Regions from separate parts of the Priestia sp. GS2 genome, predicted to be linked through region 1. Evidence: riboswitches for the same ligand, from Rfam matches in the RefSeq annotation. Region 1 holds a riboswitch; each other region holds the start of a gene.
What was found. A riboswitch is a leader RNA that binds a small molecule or an ion and turns the genes downstream of it on or off. The one in region 1 is predicted to bind S-adenosylmethionine.
Positions count from the first base shown of each region.

Region 1 (2,268 bases):
TAGCGTACTTTTGCCCGCACCGCTATATCCAATTACCCCAAATACTTCTCCTTTTTCAATGGTTAAGGATACATCTTTCACAGCCTCCACTTTCTTGCCGTTGACTTCATATGTTTTGGAAGTCTGCTTTAATTCAATCACATTCACCACTCCTTAAAATGCTGGGACAACTGATCCGTTAAACTCTTCTTCAATAAATTGACGAATTTCATCTGAATGGAAATATTCTTCTAACTGTTTTACAACTTCATCATCTTTATTTTCCGTGCGCACAACAACGTAGTTTGGATATGGGTTGTTTTCAATTTCTTCATGGAAAATAGCATCCTCATTAATTGTTAGTCCTGCTCCCATGGCAAAGTTTGTATTGATTGCAGCAGCTGCTACTTCACCTAATTGAGATGGAATTTGTGAAGCTTCTAGCTCAACAATCTCAAGACCCAGTTTATTTTCAGCAACGTCTTTCTTCGTAGCTTTTTCTTCAACGCCTTCTTTTAGCTTAATAACTCCAGCTGCTTCAAAGAGTTTTAACGCGCGATATTCATTACTTGGATCATTAGGTACAGCGATTTTGTCACCTTTTTTTAGCTCCTTTATATCTTTAATTCCTTCGGCATAAATACCCATTGGAAACGCTACTGTTTTAAATGCATCTTCAATTTTATAACCCTTATCTTTTACCTGCTGTTCTAAAAACGGTAGTGTTTGGTAGTTATTTAAATCTAAATCGCGCTCATCAAGTGCTGTATTCGGTGTATTATAATCGTTAAACGTTTTAATAGTAATGTCGAGCCCATCTTTTTCTGCTAGCTTTTTCACTTCTTCGTTAATTTGTTGATGAGGACCACCAGTTACGCCAATTGTAATTTTTTCTGTGCTTAAAGTTTTTGCTTCTTCTTTTCCGCACGCAGCCGTTACAATCAGTAATGCTGATGCCAATGTTACTCCTAGTACTTTTGCTGTTTTTTTCATTATGCCAATCGCTCCCTTTTCTTTTTCCCATAAAAAAAACGCCTCTTACAGATAAAGAGAAGCGATTTTAAACAATCCACTTCTCTTATCTTTCAGTGTATAAAAATACACCGCAGGATTTAGCACCGTTACAGCACGATTGCTGTTAGGTTGCCGGGTTTCATAGGGCCAGTCCCTCCACCACTCTCGATAAGAGTTGCTTTTTTATTCACTTTGTTATGATGGCTATTCTACAGGTAGTTTGTATATAGTGTCAATATTTTTTTAATTTTATTTTATGAAAATTTTTAGATTAGTTTTAATTCATACAAAAAAAGCATACAAAAGTTTCCTTTTGTATGCTTCTTTTCTTTATTAATTCCAGCAAACGCATCCTACAATCACAAGAAGAATAAACAGAACCAAGATTAAGGCAAACCCACTGCCGCCTTTATTATAGCCGTATCCTCCACAATAACCGCCGTAAAAACACATAACATACACCATCCTTTCTATCTCAGTGTATGCACACATCATCCTTTTGCTTGTCTAAACGCCCATTTTCTAAAAATATGTACCGCTAACTCAATATTTGTCGTAAGCGAATCATATCACGACATTGAATACCATTTTCATAGATTTCTTCTTCATAGTTATGAACAAAGTGATCAATTTCAATTCCTGTAATACGAAATCCACATTTTTGGTACAACGCTAGCTGTTCAATACTTGAATTACCTGTTGCAATTTCTACGCTTTTATATCCGTAGTGCTTTGAAAGCTTTAACGCTTCTTCCACCAATAGCTTGCCATATCCTTGATTTCGCACATTTTTCTTTACAACAATATTAACGATTTCAACCGTGTTAGGCCTTGTAGGAAGTAGCACAATGAGACCTACCAGCTCGCCATTTGCTATTCCCGCAATACACGTTCCTCGTTCAATATATCCTGCAATGACTTCTTCTGATGGATCAGCTTCCTTTAACAACTCAATATGACTCTTTGACACTTGCAATATTTTTTCAAAACGTAAACTAGACATGCTATCGCCCCTTCTTTCTACTATTTTCGTTAAACAAATTACACCGTAATTGACGGTTTCCCTGTTATAATTAAAAGATATTACTAGAGAAGAAACAAGTCTAAAGGAGGAATTATTTATGAATTCATTGTTATTACATCACTTAGAAACCGTTCGAAGTATTACTCTAAACGTTTTATCAACCGTAACTGAAGAAGAAGGTTTACTAACTCCCAATGGCTTTTCAAACAACATTGTGTGGAACTTAGGACACATTGCATATATTCAAGAAA
Region 1 covers NZ_JAZGJX010000001.1:1,208,722-1,210,989, reverse strand. Annotated here, with positions in the region: gene V2145_RS06205 (methionine ABC transporter ATP-binding protein) at 1-141, opposite strand, end outside; gene V2145_RS06200 (MetQ/NlpA family ABC transporter substrate-binding protein) at 154-972, opposite strand; SAM riboswitch class I at 1,055-1,168, opposite strand; gene V2145_RS06195 (YjcZ family sporulation protein) at 1,327-1,446, opposite strand; gene V2145_RS06190 (GNAT family N-acetyltransferase) at 1,532-1,996, opposite strand; gene V2145_RS06185 (DinB family protein) at 2,115-2,268, shown strand, end outside.

Region 2 (2,268 bases), 2.2 Mb from region 1:
TCACAAAGTTGCTGAATAGAGTCGATATGGTTTCCATCCTAAAAGTTCTCTCCCTTAATTAATGATTAACCTTAGCTGTTCATAAAAAGTGTCATTTTAATAATGATTTTTCAAATGTGTAAGGTTTTCTGACATTAGTGATTATAGCGCGTTAGACGTATAAAAGGCAACCTGTAATAAGTTTTTTTTATCGTTTAATCTCTTTTTTTATAACTATAAGGTATGATGTCAGACAGGTGCAGCCGCTTACAAATTATTTTTACTGGAATGAATTGGATATAAACTTCCATCTAAAGCAAAAGAGATTCGACCGCTTTCTTCCGATACTACTAAGATAAGTGCGTCGCATTGTTCAGACATGCCAAGAGCGGCACGGTGACGTGTTCCAAGTTTTTTTTGCAGTACCTTTGTGGAGAGTGGTAATACGTTAGCTGCTGAAATGATTTGATTCTTTCTAATTACAACGGCACCATCATGCAATGGATTTCCAGGATAAAAGATGGTTTCAACGAGCGTCGAGGTAACAGGAGCATGGATAGGAATTCCTTTTTGAATTAGATGCTCCACGGAGTCATCCCTCTCAATAACCATTAAGGCTCCGTGATGTTTCTCAGATAAATTATGTATCGCGAGTGAAAGAGCTGCGTATTCGTGAGTATAAGGAGACAAGTAGTGTCTTAAATAATAAGATGCAGCTGTGGACTGGACGCTTTGAAATAATTTTCGTAAGTCTTCAAAATCACATAAAACACAGTGGTCACTGCTTTCTAGATGTTGCTGAATTTTCATTGCTTCCGCTGCTATTTGATTTAAATGATCTTGTAAACTTTGTTTGATTACATCATCTAATTGAAAAGAGTGACTTTCTATCATTGAACATAGCTCCAATCTAAAATAATCATTATGTTTTAATGTGTACGAAAGATATAAATCTATACTATAGGGATTTGAGTTAAGAGTGACGCCCAAAAAAACTGTGCATATAATAAAAAAATAATAGATATTTCTGTTAATTTAAAGTATAGTTTTCTTATCGGATAAATAATTTTTTTGTTGTTGACAAATATTCTAAATATGCTAAAATTTTTAAAAAATACTTATCCAGAGTGGTGGAGGGAACTGGCCCTTTGAAACCCAGCAACCTGCACATTGTGCAAGGTGCTAACTCCAACAAAATGATTTTCATTTTGAAAGATAAGGTGAATTTGTTGCCTAATCAGTCTTTCAAGTGTGAAAGACTTTTTATTTTTTATGAAAAAACAGAAGCCTGTTGAATATATTGTTAACAAATAAGGAGGGACTGTGATGGCACAAAACTCTGACTTAAATTCTGTTTTTGCAAGTGTAGAAAAAATGCTAAGCGACATGAAGTTTGGTTCAATCACGCTTGTGGTTCAAGATGGGAAAGTAGTTCAACTTGAGAAAAATGAAAAAGTAAGAATTAAATAAATAGCTGACTAGACAAACTAGAGGCGGTTTTATCCTTCACCACTGGGATAAAACCGTCTTTTTTGATTGGATAACAAAGTATTGGAGTGAAAATCATGAGTGTATATACGTATGAGAATTGGCCAAATCAATTTCCAAATTTTGATGAGCAAGATGAAACAAAAGGAGCTTTAAAGGCTTTAGAGTGGGCATATAACCACTACGGTGATTCTCTTATTTATGCATCTAGCTTTGGAATTGAAGGAATTGTATTAATTGATTTAATTTCAAAAGTGAAAAAAGATGCGCATATTGTTTTTTTAGATACAGGTGTTCATTTTAAAGAAACGTACGAAGTTATTGAAGCAATTAAAGCGAAATTTCCAGACTTACGTATCCAAATGAAAAAACCTAACCTATCGCTACAAGAGCAAGCTGAAAAGCATGGTGATGAGCTTTGGAAAACTGAGCCTAACCTATGCTGTCAAATTAGAAAGATTATCCCCTTAAAAGAATCACTTGCGCCTTATGATGCTTGGATCTCAGGGTTAAGAAGAGAACAGTCTGAGTCAAGAAGTAAAACAGAATTCTTTAATAAGGATGAGAAATTTAAGAAGGTTAAAGTTTGTCCATTAATTCACTGGTCTTGGAAAGAGATTTGGCGATATGTATATAAGCATAACTTGCCTTATAACAAGCTTCACGATCAAGGATATCCAAGCATTGGGTGTGAGCCCTGTACGCTACCTGCCTATAACATGGATGATTTGCGATCTGGAAGATGGGCAGGTACTAAGAAAGTAGAATGTGGCTTACATGAATCTTAAATGAAAGAGCTGA
Region 2 covers NZ_JAZGJX010000001.1:3,412,652-3,414,919, reverse strand. Annotated here, with positions in the region: gene V2145_RS17435 (alanine/glycine:cation symporter family protein) at 1-28, opposite strand, end outside; gene cdaS (sporulation-specific diadenylate cyclase CdaS) at 247-873, opposite strand; SAM riboswitch class I at 1,095-1,201, shown strand; gene V2145_RS17425 (YezD family protein) at 1,306-1,449, shown strand; gene V2145_RS17420 (phosphoadenylyl-sulfate reductase) at 1,545-2,255, shown strand.
Region 2: linked by a shared signal. The riboswitch ahead of V2145_RS17425 (YezD family protein) and the one ahead of V2145_RS06200 (MetQ/NlpA family ABC transporter substrate-binding protein) in region 1 are both predicted to bind S-adenosylmethionine.

Region 3 (2,268 bases), 1.7 Mb from region 1:
GAGCTGTTAAAAGAAAAGCATTCGCTAATTGGAGACATCCGCGGAGTGGGACTTATGATTGGAATTGAAATTGTACACCCTGAAACAGGTGAACCGAATGGGGATGCACTATTTGAAATTCTAGACTTAGCTCTTGAACAAGGCGTGCTCTTCTATTTCTGCGGCAATGCAAGCGAGGTAATTCGCATGGTTCCACCTTTATCCGTAACGAAAGAGCAGATTGATGAAGGTCTTGCTATGCTAGATCATGCCATTTATTTATATGAGCAAAAAGTTGCTATTAATGTATAAAGAGAGTGCTTAAAGCACTCTTTTTTTTGGTCTAGTCATGATAGCGGTATCATATTGTTAGAAAGAAAAATCTTTTCAGAAAAGTCATTGACATTCCCTTGTTCAGCGTGTAACATAGGATTTAAGTTATCAACAAGATTCTACAATATTCGACAAACTTCTTATCCAGAGAGGTGGAGGGACTGGCCCTGTGAAACCTCGGCAACGGACATTTGAACCGTGCCAACTCCAACAAGCGGTGCTTGATAGATAAGAAGAGAGCTGGTTCTTACATTACGTGATCCCAACCTCTTCTTACAGTCATTAAGCCACTGTAAGTGGAGGTTTTATTATTTTACAAATACATACTGTACGTTTTCTTATCTAGAGAGGTAGAGGGACCTGGCCCCATGACACCTCAGCAACAGGCTGATTGCACTGTGCTAATTCCAGCAAGCTTTTAGAAGCTTGGATGATAAGAAGCAGGTTCTTTAGTTAAGGAAGCTTCTTCTATGAAGCTTCCTTTTTATTTTTAGTAAATGAGGTGTAGGAATGAATTCAAAGATAGAAAAGCTTAAAGAAAGCATTATTGAGTATATTAACCAGCAAGCTCAAACTTACATAGATACAAGTCATGCGATCCACGACCATCCTGAAATCGGAAATGAAGAGAAATTTGCATCTTTTCTTTTATGTAAGCTTCTAGAAGAAGCAGACTTTACTGTAGAGCGTGGGGTAGCAGGTCATGCTACATCCTTTTTAGCAAGAAAAGCATCTGCAAGGAAAGGGCCGAAAATTGGGTTTCTTGCTGAGTATGATGCGCTTCCAGGGCTTGGACATGCTTGTGGACATAATATTATTGGAACAACTAGCGTAGGAGCAGCAATTGCACTTAGCCAAGTTCTTGACGAAGTAGGAGGAGAACTCGTTGTGTTAGGAACACCAGCTGAAGAAGGTGGACCAAATGGAAGCGCAAAGGGAAGCTTTGTAAAAGAGGGTCTTGTGCAAGACTTAGATGCTTGTATGATGGTTCATCCAGGGAAAGAAACGTGTATTACAGGGACAACGCTAGCTGTGGATCCTATTGATTTTGAATTTTATGGACAAGCATCTCATGCAGCATCAGCTCCTGAAGAAGGTATTAACGCTTTAGATGCTGTTATTCAGCTATTCAATGGAATAAATGCACTTCGTCAACATGTAAAGAGTAATGTGAAAATTCATGGTATTATCACAGATGGAGGAACAGCTCCCAATATTGTTCCCGACTATGCAAAAGCTCGCTTTTATATTCGCGCACAAACGCGTAAAGAGTGTGATCAAGTCACAGAAAGAGTACAGCAAATCGCAAAGGGAGCTGCTATGGCAACAGGAGCCAAGCTCAACGCATTTTTTATCCAAAACAAAGTAGATCATATGCAGCTAAATCGCGCTTTTGATCAAGTATTTAAAGAAGTCTTTACGGAATTAGGAGAAAACGTAGGTACGGCCCATAAGTCTGGAATTGGTTCATCTGATGCAGGAAACATTAGTCAAGTGGTGCCAACGATTCATCCTTATATTAAAATTGGTCCCGAAACGCTTTCATGGCATACAGATGAATTTCGTGAAGCGGCTAAATCTCCAGAAGGCGATAAAGGATTGATTCAGGGAACAAAGGGCCTTGCTATCATCGGTTTGCGCTTATTAACGGAAGGGGATACGCTTTTTACTATAAAAGGCGAATTTAATAAGAGACATAAAAATCTAGGTTAGAAAACACCTCTTCTTTCATTCACATAAAAGCTTCCTTTCACTCGTATGATAAAGAGAAAGTGAGTGAAAGGGGGACGCACTTATTATTATTGTGCAGGGTCGTGCACTAAATGTGAATGCCGTACCATATAGCATGCTTGAAGCGAATAAAGCACAGATTTTGAGAAAAATGGCTCAGTATCAAACAATCTATCGTTATGATAATATCGTGCAGTTAGATTTTGAGCTTACTACCCGCCTGCG
Region 3 covers NZ_JAZGJX010000001.1:2,887,440-2,889,707, reverse strand. Annotated here, with positions in the region: gene V2145_RS14715 (aspartate aminotransferase family protein) at 1-291, shown strand, start outside; SAM riboswitch class I at 450-547, shown strand; SAM riboswitch class I at 648-752, shown strand; gene V2145_RS14710 (M20 family metallopeptidase) at 823-2,025, shown strand; gene V2145_RS14705 (protein-glutamine gamma-glutamyltransferase) at 2,117-2,268, shown strand, end outside.
Region 3: linked by a shared signal. The riboswitch ahead of V2145_RS14710 (M20 family metallopeptidase) and the one ahead of V2145_RS06200 (MetQ/NlpA family ABC transporter substrate-binding protein) in region 1 are both predicted to bind S-adenosylmethionine.